DNA from 2 places in the Lysinibacillus pakistanensis genome. Region 1 is predicted to be linked to the other one. Evidence: riboswitches for the same ligand, from Rfam matches in the RefSeq annotation. Region 1 holds a riboswitch; the other holds the start of a gene.
What was found. Region 1 has a riboswitch for cyclic di-GMP ahead of QNH24_RS22815 (hypothetical protein). Riboswitches for the same ligand answer to the same signal wherever they lie in the genome.
Positions count from the first base shown of each region.

Region 2: another riboswitch for cyclic di-GMP. It lies ahead of QNH24_RS15940 (amidase); the one in region 1 lies ahead of QNH24_RS22815 (hypothetical protein).

Region 1 covers NZ_CP126101.1:4,565,035-4,580,319, reverse strand. Annotated here, with positions in the region: gene QNH24_RS22860 (diacylglycerol kinase) at 1-167, shown strand, start outside; gene QNH24_RS22855 (cytochrome ubiquinol oxidase subunit I) at 660-2,006, shown strand; gene QNH24_RS22850 (cytochrome d ubiquinol oxidase subunit II) at 2,003-3,028, shown strand; gene cydS (cytochrome bd oxidase small subunit CydS family protein) at 3,041-3,163, shown strand; gene rlmD (23S rRNA (uracil(1939)-C(5))-methyltransferase RlmD) at 3,539-4,903, shown strand; gene QNH24_RS22835 (hypothetical protein) at 5,031-5,324, shown strand; gene ltaS (lipoteichoic acid synthase) at 5,783-7,735, shown strand; gene QNH24_RS22825 (AraC family transcriptional regulator) at 8,373-10,355, shown strand; gene QNH24_RS22820 (tRNA dihydrouridine synthase) at 10,704-11,666, shown strand; cyclic di-GMP riboswitch class I at 11,806-11,892, shown strand; gene QNH24_RS22815 (hypothetical protein) at 12,065-12,439, shown strand; gene QNH24_RS22810 (hypothetical protein) at 12,483-13,196, shown strand; gene QNH24_RS22805 (methyl-accepting chemotaxis protein) at 13,238-14,326, shown strand; gene QNH24_RS22800 (serine protease) at 14,513-15,285, shown strand, end outside.
Region 2 covers NZ_CP126101.1:3,207,307-3,222,591, forward strand. Annotated here, with positions in the region: gene QNH24_RS15915 (tetratricopeptide repeat protein) at 183-923, opposite strand; gene QNH24_RS15920 (methyl-accepting chemotaxis protein) at 1,031-2,746, opposite strand; gene QNH24_RS15925 (hypothetical protein) at 2,948-3,154, shown strand; gene QNH24_RS15930 (saccharopine dehydrogenase family protein) at 3,445-4,674, shown strand; gene nspC (carboxynorspermidine decarboxylase) at 4,671-5,810, shown strand; gene QNH24_RS15940 (amidase) at 6,239-7,126, opposite strand; cyclic di-GMP riboswitch class I at 7,170-7,257, opposite strand; gene QNH24_RS15945 (chemotaxis protein CheW) at 7,395-7,883, opposite strand; gene QNH24_RS15950 (M20/M25/M40 family metallo-hydrolase) at 7,910-9,025, opposite strand; gene QNH24_RS15955 (hypothetical protein) at 9,503-10,456, opposite strand; gene QNH24_RS15960 (acyl-CoA carboxylase subunit beta) at 10,595-12,142, opposite strand; gene mce (methylmalonyl-CoA epimerase) at 12,148-12,561, opposite strand; gene prli42 (stressosome-associated protein Prli42) at 12,687-12,782, shown strand; gene QNH24_RS15975 (aromatic acid exporter family protein) at 12,803-13,780, opposite strand; gene QNH24_RS15980 (BrxA/BrxB family bacilliredoxin) at 14,009-14,449, opposite strand; gene meaB (methylmalonyl Co-A mutase-associated GTPase MeaB) at 14,621-15,285, opposite strand, start outside.

The sequences.
Region 1 (15,285 bases):
AAAAAGCTAGTGTGGTAAAAGTAACAACAGAAGATGAAATACATCTAAACCTAGATGGCGAATATGGTGGAGATGCACCTGCCACGTTTGAAAATCTAAAACGCCATATTGAAATTTTTGTACCACTTGCAGATATTCGTGAGGAAGATCGTATTTTAATTGAATAAATAACGAAGGAGCTTTCTTGTACTTTTTCAGTGCAAGAGAGCTTTTTTAAGTGAAATTACTTAAGAGGAGTTTGGTTCTTCTTTGTTCAATAATGGGGAGAAGAAGAAACTCAAAAACCCACAATACTCATTAATAGATAAATGTCACCTGATTTAGGTCACTTCTTCATTTATGGTGCTAAAAAACGGCACTTAAATAGATAAAAATCCTTAGTTATTTTTGATTGTGAATGAATTAAGAAAAATGTTTGGCAAATGTGCGTATATTACTTGAACAAAATTTGAAACCTTTATAATAGGCTGAAATTTCGGTCCGTTTTAAAGGTTTTTTTCGTTGTAATAGTGGAAAATGGGGGTATAGCTAAGGGAAAGGAAGTGTTGCCTTTGTATAAGTCACAGGAAAAAAAGCTCATTTGGCTAAGCTTCGGTGTTGCGATTATCATGCTACTTTCCATTCTTGGAAGAATATTTGGAAGTTAGGGGGGCAATGAGATGATTAATGAATCAGCAGTCTTTTGGAGTAGAGCATTAACCGAGCTAACATTATCGTTCCATATTATTTATGCAACAATTGGTGTGGGTGTCCCGTTAATGATTATGATTGCTCAATGGACTGGGTATAAAAAGAATGATGAGCATTATATATTAATGGCAAGACGTTGGGCGCGTGGTTTTGTTATTACTGTGGCAGTCGGTGTAGTAACAGGAACTGCAATTGGCTTACAGTTATCTTTATTATGGCCAAACTTTATGCAACTTGCTGGTCAAACAATTGCGTTACCACTCTTTATGGAAACGTTTGCATTTTTCTTTGAAGCCATTTTCTTGGGAATTTATTTGTACACATGGGATCGCTTTGATAGTCAGAAAAAGCACATGTTGCTGCTAATTCCTGTAGCTGTTGGTGCATCTATGTCCGCTGTGTTTATTACGATTGTTAACGCATTTATGAACGCACCACAGGGCTTTGATATTGTAGATGGGCAGCTAGTGAACATCCAACCATTTTTAGCAATGTTTAATCCAGCAATGCCAACAAAGGTAGCTCATGTTCTTGTGACTGCCTATATGACATCAGCATTTGTCCTAGCAGCAATTGCAGGATACCGTATGCTTCGAGGTTCTAAGCATGTGTATCATAAAAAATCATTATTATTACTGATGAAGATTGGCCTGATTTTCTCTATTGCAGCTGCAATTATCGGAGATTTTTCTGGAAAGTACTTAGCAGAATATCAGCCAGAAAAATTAGCAGCAGCTGAATGGCATTTTGAAACAGAAGATAAAGCTTCACTTATACTTTTTGGTGTGTTAGATGGTGAGGAAGTGAAATATGCCATAAAGGTTCCATATGCCCTTAGTATTTTGGCTTATAATAATCCAACTGCAGAGGTCATTGGCTTAGACCAATTTGCAGAGGAAGACCGTCCCCCTCTGTATATTCACTATCTCTTTAATATTATGGTGTTTATCGGCATGTTCATGGCGCTTGTTTCACTGCTCTACGTACTGGGGAAAGCACGTGGCTGGCAATTTATCCACACGCGTTGGTTTAGATGGATTATTGTCGCAGGAGGACCACTTTCTATCATTGCTATTGAAGCTGGCTGGTGGCTCGCAGAAGTTGGACGACAACCTTGGATTTTATATGGTTTAATGCGAACACCAGAGGGAGCAACTACAAGTGATCATGTAGATTTAATGATGCTATTATTTACTGGTGTATATGCTGTATTGGCAATAGGGAGCATTGTGGTATTGGTTCGTATGTTCAAAAAGAATCCAATTGAACGTGAAATTGAAGATCGCCATTCTGAAAAAGGCGGTGATTTCCTATGACATTAGAGATTTTAGGTATATCAGTACTATGGATTTTCCTATTCGGCTATGTCATTGTTGCTTCGATTGATTTTGGAGCAGGCTTCTTTAATGCCTATAGTCTACTCATTGGGAAAAATCATATTTTAACAAATATTATTAAGCGGTATTTATCACCTGTTTGGGAAGTGACGAATGTCTTTTTAGTATTTTTCTTTGTTGGGATTGTAGGATTTTTCCCACAAACAGCCTTTTATTATGGAACGATTTTACTTGTGCCAGTAAGTATTTCACTTGTGCTGCTTGCAATACGAGGCTCCTACTATGCGTTTGAATCATATGGCTCACGGGGACATATTGGATACACACTGACATATGGTGTGGCAGGCTTACTTATCCCAGCCTCTCTATCCGTAGTATTTGCAATTGCTGGTGGGGGATATGTTGATATTGTAAATGGGCAGCCCGTCTTAAATTATTGGACGCTCTACACAAGTGCATTTGCCTGGAGTATTGTCGTTTTGAGCATAGCTGCTGTACTTTATATTTCAGCTGTATTTTTAACATGGTATGCCCATAAGGCAAAGGATAAGGAAGCCACAAATCTAATGCGAAAATATGCGCTTATCTGGGCCGCACCTTTAATGGTTAGTGCGCTTGGCATTATGTATGAAATGAAATCCATCAACCCAGAGAGCTATAATCATATGGTTGATTTATGGTGGCTCTTTGCCATTTCAGCAGTACTATTTATTATTACGGTGCTATTAATAGCGATGCGAAAAAATTATGGTTTGGCTGTAGGACTATTGATTGCCCAATTCGCAGTAGCATTCTTTGCCTATGGTATCGCACAATATCCATATTTACTGTACCCATATTTAACAATTTATGATAGCTTCACCAGCACTCAAATGGCGATTGCACTCGTGATTGCATTTATTTTGGGATTATGTCTGCTAATTCCATCACTATTTTTATTGTTAAAGTTATTCCTATTCAACAAAAATTATGTGACAGGAAAAGAAGACAATCATGCATAGGAGGAAAGAATAATGGAAAAGTTTCTTATGTTTTATGCGCCATTTATTGTAGTAATTCTAGGAATTATCGCTGCGTTTTGGTGGGCACCCAAAGATCGTCATATAGCAAAAAAACAGGAAGAGAGTCGCGAATAGCGACTCTTTTTCTGCAGAGTAGGGCTGATTAGGTCTGTTCTTTTAAAGGAAAGAAGAATTGCTCATGTTGGAGAAGAAACTGCTCAGGCAAATAGGAGAACCGCTCAGGGTGAAGAAAAAATTGCTCAGGCAAAGGGGAGAACCGCTCAGGTAGAAGATAAAATTGCTCGGGTCAAGAGAAGAATCGCTCAGGTAGCACGTGAAACTGCTCAGGCAAAGAGTAGTTCCGCTCATCTCACAGATATATCCACTCAGGTAAATTACGCCAATCGGACTTACTCTGCTCATAAGATAGTTCCTACAATAACAAGCCTTGTTCTTTTTTCATGCGCCAACACATGCTACAATAAGAAGATTGAAATGGAGGATGTATGAATGTCAGCACCCGTGAAAAAAAATGATCGACTAACAGTTTATATAGAAGATTTAACACATGACGGCAATGGCGTGGCAAAGGTTGAGGGCTACCCGCTATTTATACAGGGCGCACTTCCTAACGAAACAGCTCAAATCCATGTGTTGAAAACCTTAAAAAATTACGGCTTTGCCAAAGCTGTAGAAATTATCAAGCCGTCTCCCGATCGTGTGGATGCACCTTGTGACTATTTCCAGCAATGTGGTGGCTGCCAATTACAGCATTTATCTTATGAGGGGCAGCTAAAATGGAAGGAAAATATGGTACGGAACGTTATGCAACGTATTGGTAAAATTAATGCGCCTGTTCTTCCAGTTAAAGGCATGAAAGAGCCTTGGCATTACCGTAATAAAGCGCAAATCCCTTTTTCCGTAAATGAAGCAGGACAAGCAATAGCAGGTTTTTATAAAACTAAGACGCATAGCATTGTTGATATGGAACGTTGTTTAATTCAAACAGGAGAAGCGGACGCTATCCTTGCTGGCTTGAAAAAGGAGTTAGCTGCAATGGGTATCCTACCATACAATGAGACATCACATGAGGGAATGCTACGTCACGTAGTCATTCGTACAGCTCGTGCGACTGGGGAAGTCATGGTTGTACTCGTAACGAAAAAGAAAAAGTTCCCTCAAAAAGAGGCAGCCGTTGCGATAATACAAAAGCTTTTACCGAATGTTACATCAATTATGCAAAACATCAACAGTAACAAAACAAATGTCATTTTCGGTGATGAGACCGTAAATCTATGGGGCAAGGACGTTATTATCGATACAATTGGAGATGTACGCTTTGAAATTTCAGCTCGTTCATTCTATCAAGTAAACCCTGAACAGACTGAAGTTCTTTACAAACAAGCACTAGACTACGCTGATTTACAGGGTGATGAACGAGTAATTGATGCCTACTGTGGAATCGGTACTATTTCTCTATTCCTTGCTCAAAAAGCAAAGACAGTCATGGGCGTAGAAATTGTCCCACAAGCTATTGAAGATGCAAAGCGTAACGCAGCACTGAACGGCTTTACAAATACGTATTTTGAGGCAGGTCCAGCAGAAGAAGTAATTCCACGTTGGTATAGAGAAGGCAAAGAAGCCGATGTCCTTGTTGTAGACCCACCACGTAAAGGCTGTGATGAGGCACTTTTAAACACCATTTTAGAGCAACGTCCGAAGCGGGTTGTCTATGTATCATGTAATCCAGCCACACTTGCACGTGACCTACGTATTCTGGAGGATGGCGGCTATCAAACACAGGAAATTCAACCAGTTGACATGTTCCCGCATTCGACACATTGCGAAGCTGTTGCGTGGTTGGAGTTAATTTAATAATAAAGAAATGATAAAAGAACGGATTTCAAGTAGGGAATTCGTTCTTTTTCGGTACATAAAGGATTAAGATATTTTCGAAGAAATTATAATGAAGCATTTGTAAAATTTTTTATGGAGGCGAACTATGAAGACGGAATTTATTATAACCATAGTTATAATTTTAGGAATGGTAATCGTAATAGACAAAATATACGGAAAAATTAATATAGAAAATTATTCTCCTATTTGGGAGTATTTTTCTAAAGCCATTCTCTATGGGTTTATTGCTAGCGTTACATTATTCTATGGAAAGGAATCGTTAATAGATGTTAATGCACTAGAATGGGCCATCATTGCAGTTTCAGCAATAGAAGGAATAGGAAACTATATTAATTATGTAAAAGAATCAAAAAGAAGAAAAAAAAAAGACTTGAGGTAATCAAACTTAGCTACATAATGAAATAATTCTTCAAAGAGTCGCTTATTAAAGGATTGATGCTCTTTTTGTAAGTGAAAGTTGGAGATAATATGTTGGTATTTCGCTAAAGTAGAGCGGAATCAATTTTAACCCACCAGCACCAATGTGTTGCCACATACATTCTACACACTGTGAAGCGGTTGCATAATTGAACTTAACGGAGATAAAAAAAGTCTCGGATTAAAATGCCACGAAAATGTTAGTAACATAACATTTTCGTGGCATTTTTTCCATGGCAAGATTTATATTAATTAGCAATAATTATACCAATTGTCTTTATGATAGTTAACAACTTGACAGAAATTTAGATGGGGAGTAAGATACATTAGTCGCTAAAAAAACTATTGTGAAGTAACATTTTTTCAAATGCAATACTTATTTTAGATTTTAATTTAAATAAGTAAAAGGTAGGTGCAAAAATGAAAAATCTAGTAAGTAAAAAAGATGACCTATTACACAACTTTTTGGGAATATATTTATTAGCTGTTTTAATGCTATGGTTTAAAACATATTTTAGTCAACTATCACAATTTGATCTAGGGGTAGAGGGAGTCATTCAACAATTCCTTTTATTAATAAATCCGCTGGGTTCAGCAATGCTATTTCTTGGATTTTCATTTTTATTTAGAGGAAAACGAAAATATACATCACTTGTTATAATTTACACTTTGATGTCTATACTTTTATATGCCAATATTGTTTATTACCGATTTTTTAGTGATTTTATTACATTACCTACACTTTCCCAAACTCAGAATTTTGGAGATTTAGGTGGTAGTGTTCTCTCATTATTAAAACCTTATGATATCTTGTTCTTTGTGGATGTATTTGTCATGTTTTATCTACGATTTTCAAGAAAAATTAAAAAAGAAACGAATCGCGTTGGCTATAAAAAAGCAATAACAATCATTGCATTTGCATTAGTAGTATCAATCCTAAATTTAGGACTAGCCGAAACTAATCGCCCACAACTATTAACGCGAGGTTTTGATAGAAACTATATTGTGAAATATTTAGGAATGTATAACTATACGATTTATGATTCAGTTGAAACGATGAAAGCATCTTCACAAAGAGCTTTGGCGGATAGTAGTGATATTACAGAAGTGATAAACTATACAAAATCAAACTATGCCAAACCTAATGCAAAATATTTTGGTGCAGCAAAAGGAATGAACGTTATCTATTTACATTTAGAATCATTCCAAAATTTCCTTATCAACTATAAATTAAATGGTGAAGAAGTTACGCCATTTTTAAATTCATTAACTAAAGATAAGAATACAATGTATTTTGATAATTTCTTCCATCAAACAGGTCAAGGTAAAACGTCCGATGCAGAATTTATGCTGGAAAATTCTTTATTTGGGTTACCACAAGGTTCTGCTTATATTACAAAAGCACAAAATACGTACCAGGCAGCTCCTAGTATTCTAAAAGATTATGGTTATACATCTGCTGTATTCCACGGTAATAACGGAAGCTTCTGGAACCGAAATGTGATTTATAAATCATTTGGATACGACAAATTCTTTGATGCTAGTTATTATAATACAGATTCTTTAGGTGATATGGCTGAGTATGGTGTATTAGATAAACCTTTCTTTGAACAATCTCAAAGTCTTTTAAGTTCCTTACCACAACCTTTTTATACAAAATTAATTACGGTAGGGAATCACTATCCATATAAAATGGATCAAAATTTAGTAACGATTGATAAAGCTAATACTGGAGATCCTAGTGTTGATAACTATTTCCAAACTGCTCGTTATGCCGATGAAGCAATCGAACAGGTTTTCAATCAATTAAAAGAATTAGGCTTATATGATAATACGATGATTGTTCTTTATGGTGACCATTACGGTATTTCTGATAATCATAATACAGCGATGGAACAAGTGATTGGCAAAGAAATTACACCATATGAAAGTGCTAATTTACAACGCGTACCATTATTTATACATGTTCCAGGAATGCAAGGAGGAACTGACCATACTTATGGAGGCCAAACAGACCTTCTTCCGACGGTATTACATTTACTAGGAATTGATACGCAAAAATTTGTTCAATTTGGTTCAGATTTATTATCAGAAGAGCATGATGAAATTGTGCCATTTAGAAATGGCGATTTTGTCAGTCCAACGATTTATTCAATTAATGAAAAGTTTTATGATAATAAAACAGGATTATTACTAGATGATAGTCAATTAGAGTCTGCGAAAACGATCAAAAATGAAGTAGATCATAAGTTGTATTTGTCTGATAAAGTCGTGAATGGTGATTTATTGAGATTCTATACACCAAAAGGTTATACACCGGTTGATCCTTCTCAGTATAATTACTCAAAAGATGAGAATGTAGAATCGAATTAATTATTTGTTGGGCAATTCAAGAAAATGTGTTTGATATCAAAGATCAAAGAGTTTATGATCCGATTGCTTTATGATATCTTACTATTATCTTGAATTGCCTTTTTTATATGTTATTTTTGGATATGAATTAAGAAGGTAAACCCTTCAGGGCTCAAATGTTGCTACATACACTCCGCTCATTGTGAAGCGGTTGCTTGGTTGGAGTTAGTATAATAAAAGAACTTGATTGTCTTTAGGCTCATCTAGTAATGCTTTATAAAAATTTTATTTTATTTTAAGGCATGCGTTGAAAATGAAGCACTCTAATAAAAGAAGCTGAAAAAAACTATTTAGCTAATGAAACAGGCTTATCCAAATGAAGAAGTAAGTCCGTTAGATATGCTCAAAACTATATTATAAAAAATGAAATCCAACAGCACACATGTAGAGTGCTGTGTTTAGCTTGTGAGGAAGTAGTATTTATGAACCGCATTTACCTGCTTGATAAAGCACGAACGTATTCAGCGCTCGTGCTTTTGTGTATTTTAGATCGCATGTACAGTAGAAGATAAGTAGGAAAGAAATTACTTTGAAGTTGATAATCATTATCATTTATATTACCATACAATTATGATATGGATTGAAGGAGTGAAGGTAGTTGTCGGAAGATATGGATTCAACTAACCACTTTACAAAAGAAATGATCGATATGGCTGTTCGGCTATGGACACGCTCATCCATTTCATTAATAGATGTTCGTTACAAGTTGCTTCATCCGGACAAGCCGATTCAAAGTTACAGGATGCCGACTAGTATGCTGGTGTATACCTGTGGTGGAACGGCTAACGTAAAACTGGATCACACATTATATCAATCGGAACGTTTTGGTATTTTTCATGGAGGGAAAGGAACTGAATTATCGATTCATCCTACAAGCAGAAGTCTAGAGACTTACATGGTGCTGTATAGAGCAGAAACTCCGCCTTTTTACAAAAGAGAAATTTATCGTTTGTTAGAACATATTAATCCGTTTATACAATCGTATGGATTTTCACCAGGGAATCCCATTTTTTTTATGGAGAAATTTTTGATTATGAAAGACCATTGGAATCGGGAATCCGTGTTGAATCAATTTTATTCAAAGATTGTACTGTATCAGATTGTCTATGAGATTTACAATGAGTTGGAAGAGGGAGATATTCTTTACTTCCAGCCTGATTATGTGGTTTTGGCCAAGCAATATCTAGAACGACATTATAGCGAACCTGTGTCCATTCAAAAACTTATTGAAATGCTACCGATTAGCAGGAGCCAGTTAGTTAGGCTTTTTAAAAAACGCGAGCATAAAAGTCTTCAGGAGTATTTGAATGAGATAAGGTTGGCTTCGGCCAAGTGGCATTTGCAATACACAAATGCTACTATTCAAGAAATTGCTGCTGGGTGTGGTTTTGTGGACGGATTAAATTTAATTCGAATGTTTAAAAAATATCATCATATGACGCCAAGTGAGTATCGGATAAAAATGATAACTGATAAGGACATTAATGATATTGATAACGATTATCAACCTCATTACACTGAGAGAGAACTAGATAAAATAGTCAAATCTAAGGGAAATGAGGAATTTTTGATGTTTGGAAAGACAAGAAACAAGGAAATAATATTGGCGGTTGCCATGAGCTTGATGTTGTTGCTATCGGCGTGTACATCGAATGCGCCTGTGAATAATGGAACAACGGCCAGACCAGCAGAGACGCAACAGACAATATCAAATGCTAAAGCTAAGGAGACGCCGCAAACGAGAATTGTGCACACCCTCAAAGGAGATGTGGAAGTACCTGTTAATCCGCAGCGGGTCGTAGTCCTATATTTGATGGGCGACCTGCTTGCTCTAGGAATAAAACCTGTTGGTATCTCCACGCTGGTGGGAGGAGGCGATGCGGCAATCGCTAGCGAATTGGATGGCATCACCACTTTGGGGGATGGGCAACCGAACCCAGAAGCGGTGCTTGCCCTTGAACCAGATCTCATTATTGTTACAACAGAAGAAATTTACAACAATCTTCATAAAATTGCCCCCACTCTTTATATACCATATGACTTACCTGTGGAAGAACGCATGGATATTCTGGGGAAAGCATTTGGTAAAGAAGAACAGACTAAAGTACTTTTGGACAACTTTTATAAGAAGGTGGAACTAAGCAAGCAGAAGCTGCAGCAGGCTGGTATCTTGGACAAAACAGTCACAATTATGGAAAGTAACAAAGGCTCTATGGCCGTAATGGTGGGGATGGGTTATGGACGGGGGTCACAGATTATTTATCAATATTTGGGAATGAAAGCACCTGAAATCGTGCAACAGGAAATAGAAACCTCCAAGAATGATGCGACGAGCATGGATGTCTCCTACGAAGTGTTGTCTCAGTATGCTGGTGATTATGTGTTCCGCTCTGCCTTTGAAGGAATGGAAGATTTATCAGACAACACGATTTGGAATAACATTCCGGCAGTGAAGGATGGTCGGCTTATCGATATGAGCTTTGGCTTGTTCTTCTACAATGATATCTTTTCGCTAGATAAGCAGCTTGACTTTGTCGTAGATAGCTTGCTGAGCACTAAGAAATCAAAGGAACTCCAATGAGCGAAATATCTGTAGGAAGTTAGTATAAGTATTTGAATGGGCTCTAAAATTGACTATGGAGAGTACTAAATTTATGCTGAACAAAGCTTAATCCAGTGATTCGAAGGTATTTAGATTGTGAAGCTGTGTCGTGGTTGGAGTTGGCGTAATAGAAAAGCAGTTGATATAGAAAAATCTATATCAACTGCTTATTTGCGATTTTCACAATAGTTTTTCACAAATTATAAATGTCCAAAAGTACTTGTGTTTGATAATAAGTTATTAAGCATGATATAAGTGTAAAAGAAGCTTTATATTTTTTGACCGAAAGTTTGAAGCAGTATTATAGTGAGAGGATTTGGATTTGAAATGATAGATAATTTTTGGCGTGATTTACCACGACCATTTTTCGTACTTGCACCAATGGAAGATGTGACAGATGTTGTTTTTCGTCACGTAGTAAGTGCAGCTGGTCGACCAGATGTATTTTTCACAGAGTTTACAAACTCGGATAGCTATTGTCATCCAGAAGGCATGAAAAGTGTGCGGGGCCGTTTGATTTTTACAGAAGATGAACAGCCGATGGTGGCTCATATTTGGGGGGATAATCCCGAATATTTCCGTCAAATGAGTATTGGCATGGCAGAGCTTGGATTTAAAGGCATTGATATTAATATGGGCTGTCCTGTACCGAATGTGGCTACCAGAGGGAAAGGCAGTGGCCTGATTTTACGTCCAGACGTTGCAGCAGAGCTTATTCAAGCAGCAAAAACGGGTGGGTTGCCTGTTAGTGTGAAAACACGACTTGGCTATAAGGATGTAGATGAGTGGGAAGAGTGGCTAATGCATATTTTAAAACAGGATATTGCCAATCTTTCTATTCATTTACGAACAAGAAAGGAAATGAGTCAAGTAGATGCGCATTGGGAGCTTATTCCGGAAATCAAAATGTTACGTGACCGTATTGCACCAAATACGCTACTTACCATCAATGGAGATATTCCTGATCGTCAAACAGGGCTGGAGCTTGCGAAGACATATGGGATTGATGGCGTTATGATTGGGCGAGGTATTTTTAAAAATCCCTTTGCTTTTGAAAAAGAGCCGAAAGAGCATAGCAGTAAAGAATATCTAGATCTTTTGAGATTGCAGCTCGATCTTCAAGATCAATATGCGGAAGTACTGCCACGTTCCATCACAGGGCTACATCGCTTTTTCAAAATCTATGTCAAAGGATTCCGTGGGGCTGGCGAATTAAGAAATCAATTGATGAACACGAAATCAACAGATGAAGTGCGTGCATTGCTTGATAGCTTTGAAAAAGAATACTGATGAATACTATAACATAAATTTAAAATGCTTCTAATTCCTGATGTTATTAGGAGTAAATTACTAAATGTCGACAAAAATTGACAAGTCATTTATAATGTAATTGTAATATATCAATGTGATGTTAGTATTATTTTTATAAAATAGAAAAAGGCAAACTTATCGAAAGGTAAGGACGCAAAGCTACGAGTCTAAAATCCCCTTGGATAATGATAGTCGGGTTGCCAAAATAATAAGCGTTTTTTTGGCTATCCTAATTATGTTCAAGGATAGTTTTTTTGTTGAAAAAATAAAAGAACAGACAACAATCAATCGTAATGATAGATGTAATTATATTGAAATGTTTATATTTATAGAATAATACTAACAATATCAAATAAAGAATAAAAAGGAGATTTGAGATGATAGTCGTTGATAAAGAAAAATATAAAATGGCGATTTATGAGGCAAAAAAAGAAGTTCACGTCCAAGTAATAGGGTTTATTAAAGCAGCTCTTGTAGAGCAATATTTAAAAGATTTGGAAGAAACAGTGGCTAGAGTACAGAAAAATACATATACATTAGTTTTTGATGCAACTTATCAATCACCCCTTCCTTCAAAGGTTTCAACAGAGCTAGGAGAAACACTAATGTTTTACGCATCACTAGGTTTTAAAGAACTATTTATTGTTAGCCCAGCCTCTAAAATAGGATATGTTCAAGTACGAAATGCTTTAGAGAGAGTTAACTTCCCAGGAACTGTGGTCGACAATGTTTCGCAATTACCAATTCGTTAACCTTTAATTAGCTATAGTCACATTTTGAAAAGAGGAATTTACGATGCAAACAATTCAAGAATTATATACATATGAAATCCTTACAAAGGACCAGCCAGATTTAATTGAAAAGGCAGCAGAATGTTTAGCAAAAACATTTATTGGAGTAGAAGTTGCCGGTAAATGGGTTCAAGAGCCGATTATCGGGTACGCCTTACAACTCCCGTACGAAGATTTCTATCAATTTACAAAGGAATATATTGAAGCAAATGTTCATCAAGGATATTGTGCTATTGCACTAGATAAAGAGCGAAAAGTCGTAGGCGCACTAGTTGGAGATACGAATGTCCTTGAAATTATGGAAGAGGATATTTTTGAAGGCACGTTTTCTAATATGAATATAGTCATGCATGTATTAGAGGATATTGATAAACGTTTCTTAGAAGATTATAAAAAACGTTATGGAAAAAATATGGAAGATGGCGAGGTGTTACATTTATTTTTATTAGGTGTAATTGCCGAGCATAATCGTCATGAGATTGTACAAGGCTTAGGAGATATATTAGTAAAAAGAGCAAGAAAAGAAGGCTTAAGATTAGTATTAGGTGAAGCGACAAATCCAAAGTCATTGCGTTTAATGGAGAAGTATCATGACCTGACAAAATATGTAGACATAGAAGGAAACTTTATTGTTCATAAATATGAAAGCAACGAACATCTAAGCAGTATTCCATCAACTGTAGCAGATGGAATTTACATCATTGTAAAAGAACTATAAAATTTCATCACTAATACGTTAGTAGAATAGGAGATATTTTCATGGAAGCCATTATGCTAGGGATTATTGTAGTTTTAATATGTACATCTTTGTATTTTGCTTACCGCTATTTTTCACTTAAACGTCATGCCCAGTTAAATAATGAAGGACAAAATGGACTAAACGAATTACCAGCAGGTCAAATAGGTGAACAATTTTATAAATTCGCAAATAAGATCAAGGAAAAAGGTGAAAATCTTTTTGAACATGGGGAATACGCAACTGAAAAGGCTGATACTGTAAGGGCCGCAATTGACGAAGTCGGTAAAGGATTAAAAAAGCAACTAGTCGCTACCGAAGAGAGCTCTACTTCTATCGAAGACATTACAGTAGCTATTGAAGAACTGTCTATAAGATCAAACCAAATTTCAGAACAATCGAATACGACGTTAGAATTAACGCAAGAGGGTAACGTTAAGTTAAAAGATTCACTGGTGAAAATGGAGCAATTTAATCAAACGATTAATACGACATTTGATGCAATCAATACACTTGGAGAAAAATCATACGAAATTGGAAACATTGTAAAAGTAATTACAGGAATTTCCGAGCAAATCAATCTATTAGCATTGAATGCAGCTATCGAAGCAGCACGTGCAGGTGAACATGGTAAAGGCTTTGCTGTAGTTGCTGATGAAGTTCGCAAATTAGCAGAACAATCGCGTCAGTCAGCTGATGAAGTTTCAAATATTGTCAAAAATATCCAAGATGAGACGAACAAAGTCGTAATATCGATGAAGCAAGGAACAGAAGAATTTGAACAAACAAATACGAAAATTCTTGAAATAGGAGAAATGTTTGAAAAAATTGTAGATACAACAAAAATTATTGCTGAAAATAATGCGAATTCATCAGCAAGTACAGAAGAATTATCTTCAAGCTCACTTCAAATTGTGGCAGCTATGAAGGATATTTCTTTTATTTCGCGAGAGTCAGTTGAAATGTTTGAAGAGTTAGTTGGAATTAGCGATGAAGAGTTAAATACAATGGAAAAACTAGTTCAAGAAGCAGAGCAACTTGTAAAATTAAAAAATGATGTAGAAAAGACCTTAAATCGTGGTGTTGAAACAGAAGAAGTTAGAGCTGTTTGAATGTTTTAAGCAACAAATGGAGATATGTCACTTCCACAAGAGAATAGGCCAAAGGGAAGTTAAGCAAGAACGAATTCTGGGAGGAATTCGTTCTTTTTCATGTAAATGAATAAAGGATTTAGAGGAATATAAACGAATTGTATATAAGTGCTAAATAAATATACGTACTGTAGGAGATGGAAGGATATGATTGTGACAACCAGACCTTTAAAAATTAAATATAAAAAACCAGGCAATCCTCTTCAGGAGTTTATGGAAAACATTCAATACAAAAGCTCCCTTACAAAAGAAGTTGTCTTTCTTCGATATATCGGTATACCTGAATCTGTCGATCTTTATAGAGAAGATATTTTAAAAATGGATGAGTATTTTTATGCTAAAAAGGAAAGTGTGCTTTATTTACGATTACATAAGCTTGAGGTCATCACCAATAAAAAAGATGTAGATAGATTTTCAGAGCTTTGGGGGAATTGGCAAGTCGTGGTTAATAACCCTGCGTTACTTTACGAGACACCTTTATGTGGTAAATTACAGAAAGCTCATCTTGAATGGACAAAAAAAATTAGCTTTAAAGAAATCATCCAAATGTATAAAGAAAATCAGCCAAACGCCAATGAAACTTTATTAAAAAATTTTGCAGTAAAATTTTTATACTGGATGGATTATTATTTGCCTCAAATTTTTTCTGAAGATAACCAAACAGTGCAGAAAATTGTTTTTGTTGGTAGCATTACACAGCATGAATTATTATTCTTATATTTCTTATCTACACTTGGTTGTGATATCTGTTATATGAATCCTAAAGAAGACATTCCAAATTTGCTTCCAATCATTGCAGCATCATCTACTGTATATAAGTGTCGCGGTTTCTACGAAAAGGAAGTGGTAATACCAAAGCCTCAAACTAGAAAGAGTACACTATCTCAACAAGCAATAAGTCTTCCAGTTCAGAATAAAAC
Region 2 (15,285 bases), 1.4 Mb from region 1:
AAAAAGAGGTTATACAGGAAGCTGTAAAGGAGCTTGACAAATCACGGAGAGCATTATAGCTGGGGTGTTTGCTTTGAAAATGAAAATTTAAACAAGTCCGATATAGCTATACATATAAAGGATAAGTCGTAATCTTTTTGGTGCGAAAAGGCATCTCCCAGGTGAAAGATGCCATTTTTTCCTTAAAGCATTTGCTTTTTCCATTGAGTAAGAATATCAGTGGATTTCGCAATGTCCATCTTTAACATTACCTGCTTAGCAGAGCAACGTTTTTTAGCCTTTTCCCATGCCTCCTCTAAGGCGGGTAAATAGCTTAAATTTTTTGTGGCTGCAACAAGCTGGAAAAAAATATTACCTTGAATATAATACCAGCGTGGGTTCATGCTATCTAACTGAATTGCTTCTTCAATAAGACGAAGGGCTAAATATGGACTGCCCTCACTGCGATTCAGAAATTGGGCAAAAGCCCCCCAGTAAAGTGCTTTATTTGGTTGTAGTTTGATGGCTTCCGCGTATTGAATATTTGCCTTATCATGCTCTTTCGCCAAAACAAAATATTCAGCCATTATATAGTAAGCATTCGCCTGTGCCTCAATGGACCCAGCTAGCAATTCATCCATCACTTTACCAAACTGCTCATCATCCTGGCTTCCCGTATAAGCCGAAAGGACATCACGCTCTGGATAGGAGCCATCTGCTCGTTCCATATTTTGTTTCAGTTTTTCACCAGTAGGAATAGGCATATTCGCATAGCCATTCGCCTCCAATAAAGCAACATGTTGCTGAATCATAGCAAATGCCGCATGCTCTGCGAATGCATTATCAGTTACAATATTTTTGGCTAACTGATAGCTTTCCTTCACGCTCCCATTTACAAATAGTTCATTAATCTGTTGGACAAGCTCATCAAACTGTTTGATCACTATTAAAACCCTCACCTTCACCAAAAGAAACGTTTTATTGGTAGTTTACCATCTTATCGAGAGAAAAGGAGCGCATATCATGTAATACAAGGGTAAATATTTAAAGTTTAACATTCTTTTAATTTGAACGACTTTACATGTTGTTCAAGTGTATGTGCCATTTGATTCGTTTCATTTGAGCTATACGCTACCTCATCAATACTTGCTGTTGTTTGCTGGGCTGCCGCTGTAATTGCATTCAATGTTTCCTTAATCTCTTGAATAGACTGCGTTAATTGTTGAATCATCTGAACAACATGATCTGATTTCTCTGCCTCCAAAGTCAAAGCATGTGATATCTCAATGATTTCTTCCACTGTATGTGAAACAGCTGCTGAAATATTTCCTAATGATTGAGCAGTTAAACGAACCGTCTTTGTCCCCTTTTCAATATATTTTGTATTATCCTGCGTTGAAGAAGTAACCTGCTGAATATGTCCCATAATTTCCTGTATTAGCTGGTCAACCTTTAATACTTCTTGATTCGATTGCTCAGCAAGTTTTCGAACTTCCTCTGCTACCACTGCAAAGCCCTTGCCATGTTCTCCTGCTCTTGCTGCTTCAATGGAGGCATTCAAAGCCAGTAAATTGGTTTGTTCAGCAATACCAGCAATGGATGTCGTAATAGCCTGAACTCGCGTTGCTGATGTGACTAAATTACTAACCGTGTTACTAACCATATCAGAGCCATTACGGATTAACGTCATGTCATTATTTATATCCTTAGCAAGTTGCTCTCCTTGTGCAGCAATTTTCATTGTTCCTCTTGAGGTTTCAACACTTGTATCTGCTTTCACTTTTATAGTTTGTAAATCCTCTGCTAAGGATGTAAGTACATCTGTTGCATTTTCTGCATGATGCAGACCATCTGTTACTGTCGCCGTAACTTCATAGATATTGTGCGCGACGCCTTGAATCGTATTTGACATATCATTTAATGTGTTAGCGGTTTCATCAGCATTCGTGGCTAATGTAATAGATGTAGTGCGCATCGTCATAATCATATTTTGTAAGTTGACGGTCATACGATCTAATGTGCTTGCTAAATCTCCTACTTCATCATTCCTTTTTACCTTCATTTCCTCCACCGCTAAATTTCCATTAGCTATTTGCTTGGCCTGATGAATTAGTAAGGTAATAGGCTTAACCTTACGTCGAATTAAAAAGCCTGTAATAATTGAAGCAATTAACATTGGAAAAATACTAATTAAAATACCACTCTGCACAACATCCCAAGTTCGCTCCTTCACAATAGTAGCGTCGAAATCAATGACACTAATGGCAATGATTTCTTTACTTGTGTCATGATCCTTAAAAATTGGTGCATAGCCTGATAATCGCTCCATTCCACCATATGTATAGGGTTCAGAGTATGTTGGATGCTTTTTCTCAAGTAATAATTGGATTGCCTCTTGGTCCATGTAAAATGTATCTCCAGGTGCAAAGCCCTTCTCTGCCAAATGATCATCCAAGGCTAGCAATGTACCATCTAGTGTTAAAATATATTGCGTTTGAAAGATGTCTTTGTGTCCTGTTGTCCAGTTTAAATCCTTCCCAATACTCTCTTTTGCTGCTTGCTCCCCACTCAATGCTCTTTCCATATCTTCTGGGCGAATCAAGCCTGTTGTTATATTAGCACATCCATATGCCTCGATTCCCGCTGCATCATATAATTTATTATAAGCCGTTATATATGTAGCGAACGATGTAATTCCTAGCATCACTACTAAGATACCAGCAATGATCGTTCCGAGTTGAAAAGTTAATGAATTTCGTAATTTCACGATTCATCATCTCCCCTTTCTAGTAAAAATCTATGAATATTCACTTTATTTCTATCATACTATAAAAAGATGTATTTAAAAAGCATCTTTTATTGAATAATAGAATGGAAAAAGTATTGGATAAAGTTCTGAATTATGAGATAATTGAAGTGCTATATCTTCATCTATTGGGCATAAAATCTTCATTTAGGAGGGCTTGCTATGAATAGACGTTTTCATGTTGTATCGCTTTTTATTGGAAATTTGTTAACACTAGGCGCTATTTTCATTTATGCTATGCAAAGTCAAGTGAATGTTGCCCTCAGTACTTATGCCCTTGTAATGGCTTATTTAAGTACATTGCTCATGATCTTTTTCTATGTGTGGGGAGATGAAAAGAAACAAATTTCAAATCGGTTTTCTAAATAATTTAGCAATAATTAAAATCTATTTGAATTTTTCCCTTCCTGCTCTAGTAGGAAAGGGAATTTTTCATGTGCTTCCTTTTCACTCAAAAAGTAAAACTTCAATCACTAGTAATTTCTATTCCCCTCTAGTTATTGATGAATCATTCAGCTTTATTGGAGTAAAATAAGTCCAATTGTTGTAGAAAAATAAATTTTTTTGTAGAAAATTTTAAAACAATGATTGAGTACTATATCAAATTTCTGTATAATCAGCTTGTTTGACAATACTTTTATGAACTTGGGGGTAGACAATTGGGTAAAGCATTGATTATCGGAGCTGGCGGAGTTGCCAGTGTTGTGGTACACAAGTGTGTTCAAAATTCGGACGTATTTGAGGAAATTTGTATCGCAAGTAGAACTGTTTCAAAATGTGACGCTCTAAAAGAAAAACTAGACGGCGGAAAAACAAAAATTCATACTGCACAGGTAGACGCAGACAATACAGAAGAGGTTATTGAGCTTATTAAAGCTTTTGGACCAGATGTAGTCATTAACGTTGCACTACCTTATCAGGACTTAACGATTATGGATGCTTGCTTAGCGACAGGTGTGCACTATGTGGATACTGCAAACTACGAGCCACCTGAAACGGCAAAATTTGAATATAAATGGCAATGGGCTTATAAAGAGAAGTTTGAAAAAGCTGGCTTAACTGCATTACTTGGTAGCGGTTTTGATCCAGGTGTAACAGGCGTTTTCACAGCTCATGCGCAAAAACATGAATTTGATGAAATTCACTATATTGATATCGTGGATGCAAATGCGGGAGATCATGGCTATCATTTCGCTACAAACTTCAACCCAGAAATTAACATTCGTGAAATAACAGCGAATGGTCGTTACTGGAAAGAAGGCAAGTGGGTTGAAACAGCACCACTTGAGAAAAAAGAGGTTTATAACTTACCAGAAATCGGACCAAAAGATATTTACCTTCTATACCATGAAGAGCTTGAATCACTTGCGAAAAATATTAAAGGTTTAAAACAAATCCGCTTCTGGATGACGTTCTCTGAAAAATACTTAACACACTTAAAAGTATTAGAAAACGTTGGCATGACATCAATCGAGCCGATCGAATTTGAAGGTCAAATGATTCAGCCAATCCACTTCCTTAAAGCGGTATTACCAGATCCAGCTTCTCTTGGACCACGTACAAAAGGTAAAACAAATATCGGTTGTATTATTCGCGGTCTTAAAGATGGCAAAGAAAAAACGTACTATGTATACAACGTATGTGACCATGAAGAGTGCTATAACGAAGTTGGTTCACAAGCGATTTCTTATACAACTGGTGTACCAGCTATGATTGGTGCAATGCTTGTGATGAACGGTGAATGGCGCAAACCAGGTGTTTGGAATGTAGAAGATTTCAATCCAGATCCATTCATGGATGCATTAAATAAATGGGGTCTACCATGGCAAGAAAGCCATAACCCAGAATTACTTGACCTTGATTTAGATGCAAAGGAATTAAGCCGATGAAACCAATTGATTTTTCAAAAGTTCCATCCCCTTCTTATGTAGTGGATGAGCGATTATTAACAAAAAATCTTGAGCTTTTAAAATCAATTCAAGATCGTACAGGCTGCCGCATTTTACTAGCCCTTAAAGGTTTTTCTATGCATTCAACATTCCCTTTAGTAGGGGAATATTTAGCAGGCATTACAGCTAGCTCACTGCATGAAGCACGTCTTGGCTATGAAAAAATGGGCAAAGAAGTTCACGTTTATGCTCCTGCTTATATTGAGCATGAAATGGACGAGCTTCTAGGCTATGTGGATCACATCGTGTTTAACTCATTTAACCAATGGGCTCAGTTCAAGGATAAAGTGAAATCTGCTGGTAAAACAATTGAATGTGGTATTCGTGTGAATCCTGAGTACTCTGAAATTGAAACAGCTCTTTACGATCCTTGCTATACGAATTCCCGTCTTGGCACAACTTTGGCTAACTTTGATAAAACACAGCTTGACGGCATCGATGGTTTACACTTCCATGCGATGTGTGAACAAAATTCAGATACGTTAGAGCGTATTATTGAAGTAGTGGAAGAAAAGTTTGGTGATGTTTTACACCAAATGAAATGGTTGAACTTTGGTGGTGGCCACCATATTACTCGTGAAGATTATGATGTAGAGAAGCTTGTGAATATCATTAATTATGTGCAAGAAAAGTATAACCTGCTTGTGTATTTAGAGCCAGGTGAAGCAGTAGCCCTTAATACTGGTTATTTAGTAGCTACTGTGCTTGATATCCAAGAAAATGGGATGGATCTTGCTATTTTAGATACGTCCGCAACATGTCATATGCCTGACGTCCTTGAAATGCCGTACCGTCCAATGATTATCGGTTCTGGTCAAGCGAATGAATTAGCCCACACATATCGCCTAGGTGGACTTACATGTCTTGCTGGTGATGTAATTGGCGATTATTCATTTGAGCAGCCATTAAAACCAGGTGACCGTCTTGTATTTACGGATATGGCCCATTATTCCATGGTGAAAAACCATATGTTTAACGGCGTCAACTTACCTTCAATCGTTTCTTACAATGATGAAGAGGGCATTAAAGTCATTCGTGAATTTAAATTTGAAGACTATAGTGGCCGACTTTCTTAATAAAATGTCAAACACCTCCAGCTAAAATTGGAGGTGTTTTATTATCTTTTTAGGTTTTAAAAGGACTACCTTTCTCCTGGCTCTTGAAAAATAGTCTTAGCGTTTTACATCATTCAACTTCGATTTCAGTTCTTAACAGTAATACTTCCTCTATAGTTAAGCTAGTTAATTGCATAATTAGTTCATTATCGTAACCTCATGCAATCATTTTTTGCCACCGCTTTAATTCCCCTCTATTCCTTCTTGTTGTGCATGATATTTAGCATCCTCTAGTTTAGCTACTTAATCAATGATGTACTTTAAACGAGACTGGTAGGCAATAATTGTTTCAGGTGTTTGGCTTAACTCTTCCCATGCACTAAGTCCTTGCTGCAAGTTTTCGTCTTTCATTGCTAATGCCTCCAATTCATCAAGTGTACTTTGCTCTACTATGGCTGCATATTCATCCAACTATCAACATGATGAATCGCAACTCCTTGATAGCTTGTTTTTTTCGCATAGTGACGTTGAACAAGAGCTAGTTGTTTATTCATAAAGGCTTCACCATTATCATAAAAAGTAATATTTTGGTTATCATCTAATGCACCAGTTTCAACACTAATCACAATGGATTTATTAACTTTTTTTGCATAGGCGACTTCATGTTGTACAATTTTAATAATATCTTTTGCAGTATTTCGATAAGCCATAATAGAAACGCTCTCTACTTGATTTATCACCCATTCAGCAAGTAAGCCTTTTCCAAATCGATTGTTGTATTTAATTTCGTCAAACCAGAACGGCATATCTGCTTCCAAAGGTAATTGTAATTGCTTGGTTTCCTTTTTGGCTCTTGTAAGAAGTGCTTGATAGGATTCAATTGTTTGCGTTTGATTATAGCTCCATCCACTATTTAAGTATGGTTCTATATCGAGATGAACGCCTGAAAATTGCTCTGTCACGTCAGCATTTTTATTATATGTATGTAACCAATCAAACAACTGATTCTGCATTTTATAGCCATCTTTAGATACCCAATCTGGCGCTCCGTCCAATGCATATATTTTGATACCCTTTGCAGTTGCATGACTAATAAAACGCTTATAGTCAACACTTCCTATATCCGTATTAATCTGTAAATAAAGTTTGTTTACCTGCTTGTTCTCTAAAAACGAAAGTACTCCTGCTTCATCCTCAATAATTCTAGAAGTATCCCATAACCAAGTAGCCTTATCTTCCACGGTCACTGCGTCTACCTTTCCAAATGATAGTCCAAACGTACTGGCAATTGTAACAAAAATAACAATAGTTACTGTTAATAAAGAGCAACTTTTCATGTCTTACAGCTCCATTCTATTTGCCATGGCTCCTAGAACAGAACCTGGTAACCTGACAATCATGCACTAGAATAGTGTTTAGACTCATGGCTTTGCGTCCTTCTCTTTCGACAAGTTTGCCTTTTACAGTTGTTTTCTTTTCTCTTATCATACATGGCAAAAATAAAAATGTCTGTAGGAAAAATGCATACTAATCATAAATAAGGGGGAATAAAATGATATTCATACGGGTTATTTTTACTATAAAAAATAAAAAAACGTAGAGCCTTCAAGCATCTACGTTTTCTTGTTCATTTTCCAGCATTTTATGCAAGTAATTAATAATTTCACGAATTCCTTCTAGTGAATTGACTAGTATTTTTGGGTCCACATAGGTAATCATACGATTTTCCAGGTTTGCCACTGCTGTAAAATAACGCGTTTTTGAATAGTTAACAAGTCCCATCTGCTGTAAAACAGACGTGTCAAAATCTAGAATTTCACGCGCTTCCGTTACAAGTAATCCATAATTCACAACATCTGTATTCAATACTATAATACGTGCTGTTACAGCATTTGAAGAACGATTATAAAGAATACGTTCAAAATCAAGCACTGGGATAAGCTCACCACGAATTCTCGTGAAGCCTAGAAGATAATTAGGTAAATGAGGAATCGGTGTTACCTGCTCTAATTTTTCAATTGAAATTGCTTGTTCCACAGGCACTGCATACTCTTCAGTTCCACAAGCAAAAACTACTGCCTTTACACTTTCCATGCGGTCACATCCTTCAATTTCTGCTGTTATTTTTTTGCAGATTCTTTGACAATTTCAACTAGTAAATCTGCTAATTTTTCTAATTCTTCTACTGGGATTTTTTCATTTGTTGTATGAATATCTTCGTAGCCAACAGAAAGGTTGACTGTAGGGATGCCAAATCCTGCAATTACATTTGCATCTGAACCTCCTCCAGAAATCCCTAGCGTCGGTGTGCGATCAATGTTACGTGCTGCTGCCATTGCGACTTGAACGACTTTATCTGTTTCAGTAACTCGGAATCCTGGATACATAAGCTTTACTTCTACTTCAGCACGTGCTCCAAGTGATGCAGAGATTTGTTCAAATGTCTCCTGCATATGCTTCGTTTGAGCATCGAGCTTCGTTTTATCAATTGAACGAGCCTCTGCAAGAATATTCACTTCATCACATACAATATTCGTAGCCTGACCACCCTCAAAACGACCAATATTTGCTGTAGTTTCTTCATCTAAACGTCCTAGCTTCATCTGTGCAATACATTTTGCAGCCACTGTAATCGCTGACACTCCTTTTTCTGGAGCTACACCAGCATGGGCAGTTTTGCCAATAATTTTAGCGAAGACTTTTGCTTGATATGGTGCTGCTGTAACAATTCCACCCACTTTGCCATCACTATCCACTGCAAAGCCGTATTTGGCTTTAATTTTGGATGAATCTAACTCTTTAGCCCCAACAAGTCCACTTTCTTCACCCGCAGTGATGATAAATTCAATATCTCCATGCTCAATATTTTGCTCTTTTAAACGTTTCACCATTTCTAGTAATGCTGCAAGCCCAGCTTTATCATCAGCGCCCAAAATTGTAGTACCATCGGACACGATATAACCATCCTCTCGTAAAGATGGCTTAATTCCTTTACCTGGTACAACTGTATCCATATGAGAAGTAAAATAAATTGGTTCAACATCTAAAGAACCTTTTAAAGTAGCCAATATATTGCCTGCTCCATGTCCATTTCGTGTATGGGCATCATCCTGTTCTACTGTAAAACCAAGCGCTGTTAATTTATCGATTAAAACTGGCGCAATCAAATGCTCATATTTTGTTTCTGAATCAATTTGTACGAGCTCGAAAAACTCTTCTACTAAACGACTTGTCATGTTGTAAGACTCCCTTAGTTTACGTGTATTACCACGTTATAGTATATGTATTATTTTAGCACAACGTTAGAGGAGTTGAAATAATTCACAAGCAGTTCGAGACTAATTTTTGGAAGGAGATCAATTATGCCTCGGCATATTGGCGTCCGGAATTGGCTTTGTGCTTGCACAAAGCACTCCTTTCCGATTCCGTGACATCCGCCGGAGGCTTTGGGCCAACATGATGTTGGTCACTAAGTCGTTGCCACAAGACGTGGCGTTCTTAGACTGAGTTCCGCTATTTCAGTAGGTATTTGGACACCCACTGAAAAGGAAACAAAACCGCATTCATCTCACCATTTGTAAATGTGGGAGTCTTCTGTATCTGCCGCTGTCGCGCATAAAACATCTGCCACTATGCTTTCGATAAAAAAAACATTTGCTGAATGAAGATAAAAAGCTCGTGAAAGAGGGAGTTTATCCCTTTCCACAAGCTTCTTATAGCTGGAAGATAGCCTCTTTCTCACGTTCAAGTAACTGAAGATGTTCAACCGCTTTATGATGCTTATCCTGTAAACGCCAAATTGTATTATGTACATCATCTTGCACACGAGATACTTGCTCCCTAGCAGTTGATATTTTGGAGTGGACAGACCAGGCTGAGAAAATATCGTCAAAGAAGTAGTCTGCAAATTTGACAAAGCCATCTGTTTCAACATGTAATGATTTCGTTGATAAATCATGGATGTCCAGAAGCTCATTATGAAATCGCTGTAAAGCAATTTGAGCATCGTGAAGATAATTTTCAGACTGATTTAGTGCATCATGCTTCAAATGCGTAGCAATAAGTCCCCCTCCCAAAAACGTATCCCATGTTGAAAAACCATTAGCGGAATGTAGAGAAGCAGCCGCTTGCCCAAGCTTTGTTAATGCATTTTCTCCAGCTTCTTCTGCCTCCTTCATTTCTATAATTAATTGCTTCGTTACTATTTCTTCGTGGGCTAATTGCTCTAATTTTTTTGCTTGCTCTGGCTCATGTATTTGTAAGTAGCCCTTCTTTTTAGCATTCAACTTGTTTAAAGCTACTTGTAAATGTTGTTCATTAATTTGTGTGAGCTTTGACTCAGCTTGTGCTAAATCGATAGTTAAATCTTCCTGCATTTTCTTTGCTTCATTTATTTTTAATTCAAGAACGGCTGCTTTATCAATTTTCTCTGCTCGTAGCTCATCTTGCTGCCCCGTCCACGTACGAATCATATTCATAAACGAAAAGCCTTCTAATTTATCAAGTTTCGTTCGAATGTGATTGAGTGCTATAGAATGTTTGTAAATGTCCTGTTGTGCACGCTCAAGTTGCTTTTCAATTAATCGTTTTTGCTCATTTAATCTACTAACATTTCTTAATTGTGCATGTATGATTTCCTGTTCATTTTGTAATTGTTTCCATTCCATTCATCTCAACTCCTCTTATCTATTTGTACGGATGAAAAGAGTTAATGTTTCAATTATCTGTCATCTTTTATCATTTTTCGTCAATTTCTTTGTGTAAAAAGGAAAGCCCAGCAAATGGCTGCTGGGCTTGTACAAATTTTATAGTGGAATATTTCCGTGTTTTTTCTCTGGGCGTGATTCATGTTTATTTGAAAGCATGTCTAAACCTTGAATTAGCTTAATACGTGTATCACGTGGATCAATGACATCATCTACCATACCGCGAGATGCTGCAACATATGGGTTTGCGAACTTTTCTTTGTATTCTTCAATTTTCGCTGCACGTGTTGCTTCTGGATCATCAGATTTTGCAATCTCGCGTGCAAAGATAATATTCGCGGCACCTGCTGCACCCATAACAGCGATTTCAGCGTTTGGCCAAGCAAATACAAGGTCAGCCCCAATTGATTTTGAGTTTAACGCAACATAAGCACCGCCATAAGCCTTACGTAAAATAACTGTAATTTTCGGTACAGTTGCTTCAGAGTATGCATAAAGGATTTTTGCTCCATGACGGATGATTCCACCATGCTCTTGCTTAACGCCTGGGAAGAAGCCAGAAACGTCTTCAAAAGTGATGATTGGAACATTGTATGCATCACAAGTACGGATGAAACGAGCCGCTTTGTCAGAAGAATCGATATCTAGTCCACCAGCAAGTACTTTTGGTTGGTTACATACTAGACCAACAGATTCACCTGCGATACGTGCAAAACCTACTACTACGTTTTTCGCAAATTCTGAGTGAACTTCCATAAATGAACCTTCGTCCACTACTTGCTCAACTACTCTACGTACATCATAAGGGCGAGTTGTTTCGATTGGCACAGTATCCACAATTTCAGGACGGTAGTCGTCACCTTCTGGACGTGCCTGACGTGGCGCTTTTTCCTTATTATTTTGTGGGAGATAGCTTAATAGTTTTTTAATTTGATCAATCGCTTCTTCTTCAGATGGTGCACGGAAGTGTGCATTACCACTTACAGCATTGTTCACTTTTGAACCACCTAAGTCTTCTGCAGAGATTTTTTCACCTGTTACTGTTTCAATAACTTTAGGACCTGTTATGAACATTTGAGATGTTTTGTCAACCATTAGGATGAAGTCTGTGATTGCGGGAGAATAAACTGCTCCACCAGCACATGGTCCCATAATTACTGAAATTTGTGGGATTACGCCAGAGTAGATGGCATTACGATAGAAAATATGACCATATCCATCAAGTGAAAGTACGCCTTCTTGAATACGTGCACCACCTGAATCATTAATACCAATGAATGGTGTGCCGTTTTTCGCAGCAAGATCCATTACTGTGGCCATTTTTTTCGCATGCATTTCACCCAGTGCTCCACCAAATACAGTAAAATCTTGAGAGAATAAGTAAACTGGACGTCCGTTAATTTTACCGAAACCAGTAACTACACCATCACCAGGTCCTTCCATCTTGTCCATACCGAAGTCAACTGTACGATGTGTAATGAATGGGTTGATTTCGAAAAATGTACCTTCGTCCAGCAATAATTCAATGCGCTCACGAGCAGTTAGTTTACCTTTCTCATGTTGTTTGTCGATGCGCTCATAGCCACCACCAAGTTCAATTACCGTCTTACGGTCATATAACTCATTAATTTTGTCGAACATATCCATACTAATCACTTATCCCCTTTTCCACTTTTATCGCATAATTCATATAACACACCGAAAGATGATTTAGGATGCATGAAGGCTACCTCTGCACCACCGGCACCAGGTCCTGGCTCTTCTGATAAAAGACGTACACCTTTTTCACGAAGCTCTGCCATACGCTCACGAATCCCTGTCACACCGAAAGCTACATGGTGAATACCTTCCCCACGTTTTTCGATATATCCATGAATGGTACTTTTTTCACTCATCGGTTCCAGCAATTCGATTTTTACATTGCCAGCGTCTATAAATGCAACGCGAACCTGTTGAGATTCAACCTCTTCCACTTTTAACAGCTTTAAGCCTAAAGTTTCTGTATAATATGTAATGCGTTCATCAAGATCACGCACCGCAATCCCAATATGATCTACTTTCTCCATGGTGACATCTCCTTCTGTTATGGTACATATTCTATTTTACAGACTTTTTTGTCAAAACTCTACTACTTGAGAAATTTTTCAGATTTGCTAAACTATTTATAAGAAAAGAAGGAGCGAACGAGCATATGAGTAATAAAAAATTTCAAAAAATCGTTGTTTATACGATGGTCGCAATCATGGTAATTTCATCTCTAGCATTCGGCTTATCTATGTTAGTGTAATGAAAAGTTAGGCGTCCGCATTACTGCGGGCGCTCTTTCTTTACCTTCAATCCCTTGAAAGATTGTTTAATTTCTAAATATCGATCCATTTCCTCAATAAATTGATAGAGTGCCGCTTGTGCTAAAAATTGCTCATGATTTTTCGGTAAAGGTAATTGGGCGAAATCTAGCTTTACCTGCTCTAGCTTCTCTCTAAAATGACTAGCCGTATTTCCTGAATGAACATGCTCAGCAAGATCTTGAACAAAGTCAGCCACTATTGTTGCCTCTTGTACTATAACAGGTAGGGCTGTTATTTTTGGGAGTACTCTTTCAATAATTTCGAGTTGCTGTTCACGCATATCAAAATAGACATAGTAATCATTTTTTCGTCTCATAAAATGATTTTCAACATCTTTAAAGGCTAGTGATTTCGCATTATTTAAAGCTGTAATAGCTTCAATTATTTCTTGCCCATCCCACATTGTATCGCCTTCTCTTAAATAATTAGCAATTTCTAAAAAAATTTTACTATATAGCTCCTCAATTTTAACTCGATAGTAATTTAATTCCTTTTGTATATCTGGCATATACATATTAATCGCTATTCCCGTTCCATAACCAATTGCCATTAAAGCAAATTCATTTGAAACCAATGTCCACGAGAATTTTTCAGCAGCATAAATATGCATAATAATTACTGCACTTGAGACAAAGCCGTCTGCTACCTTCAATGATACAATTGTGGGGATAAAAATAATGAGCATCCCTGCTAGTGTAAGTGGGTGATATGAAAATAACTCAAAGCTTAAAAAGGCATAAAGCATACCGATAATACTTGCGACAAATCGTGTATAAGCAGCATGAAGGGATTTTTTCTTCGTTGGCTGTACACAAAGTATTGTTAAAATACCTGCAGATGCATAAGAAGCTAATTCGAAATACTGGGCAATGGCTATTGCAATGGCTGCACCAGTTGCCGTTTTTAATGTACGATAGCCGATTGAAAACTTCTTCAAGTCGACTGCCTCCCATCCTCCATTACTCTTCACTTATTCTATTCATCAAATCAATTCAATTTTTTCAGATAAATCATTTAGCTAATATTTAAAAAATTCCAAATATATTTTTGCTATTATTACAGTAGAATGTACCAATTATCTACTATTTATTGATAAGAAACAGTCCCCGCAACTAGTGATGTTGCTGCGGGGCGTTCATCTTATCAAATTAATTAATGAATAATATTAAAGTTCATCGCAGTATTCTTCAAAGTTTGCTTGTAAATTTGTTACAACAGACATTGGATCATGACCTTCAATTTCATAGCGCCCAACTTCAGCTACCACTTGTCCATCCTTTAACAGAATAAATGATGGAGAGGATGGTAAGTGATCTTCTCCGAAGTGATAACGAGCAGCTGCCGTTGCTTCTTTATCTTGACCAGCAAAAACTGTAACAAGATGATCTGGACGTTTATCGTAATGAACGCTTTGTGCTGCAGCCGGACGAGCAATACCTCCTGCACAGCCACATACTGAATTGACCATGACTAATGTAGTACCTGGACGAGCAAACGCCTCTTCAACAGCTTCTGGTGTGCGTAGCTGTTCATAACCAGCAGCCTCAATTTCCGCACGTGCTGTTTTTGAAATTTCCTGCATAAATAAATCGTAATCCATATTCATAACGATAGCTCCTTTCAAGTTCGTGTCACCTTAGACTTTAGACTGACACTAATACATCTCCTATCATAGCAGTTAGTGGCGATTTTGTGCACCTACTTGCTCAGTAATTTCGCATTGGTTTCTACATCCACTACTAACACTTTTGCTAAATGAAGATACAACAGTTTATGGCTATGATTGATTATCGCTAAATAAACGATCTACACCTTGTGTTACTGTTAGCTGTCCATTTAAAATTTGGCTTTCTAACAGTTGCACTTGTGCCTTGCGTTCTGGATTACCATAAAACGCATCGATTAAATGGTCAGTAATCATTGATTGGAACCAATCCTTGGTTTGATTTTGACGTCTAATCGACCAGTAATTATTTGCTTCGACCGTTTGTCTAAATTCTCTGATTGTATCCCATACTTTGTCGAGACCGCGTTTTTCCCATGAACTAACCGGCATAGCAGTAGACATCCACCCTGGCGTAGCTGGCTGTAAGAAATGCAAAATTTGCTTATACTCAGATACAGTCTTTTTGGCTAAACGTACGTTATCTCCATCCGCCTTGTGCACTACGATGGCATCTGCTAATTCCATAATGCCCTTTTTCATGCCTTGTAGCTCGTCACCAGCTCCTGTTAATACTAGCAACAGGAAGAAGTCAACCATACCACGGACATATGTTTCACTTTGTCCAACACCAACAGTTTCAATTAAAATAACATCATAGCCAGCAGCTTCACAAACTAGCATTGTTTCACGTGTTTTTTTATGGACACCCCCTAGGGTACCAGCTGAAGGAGATGGTCGAACAAATGCATTCGACTTCTTAACAAGCTCCTCCATAC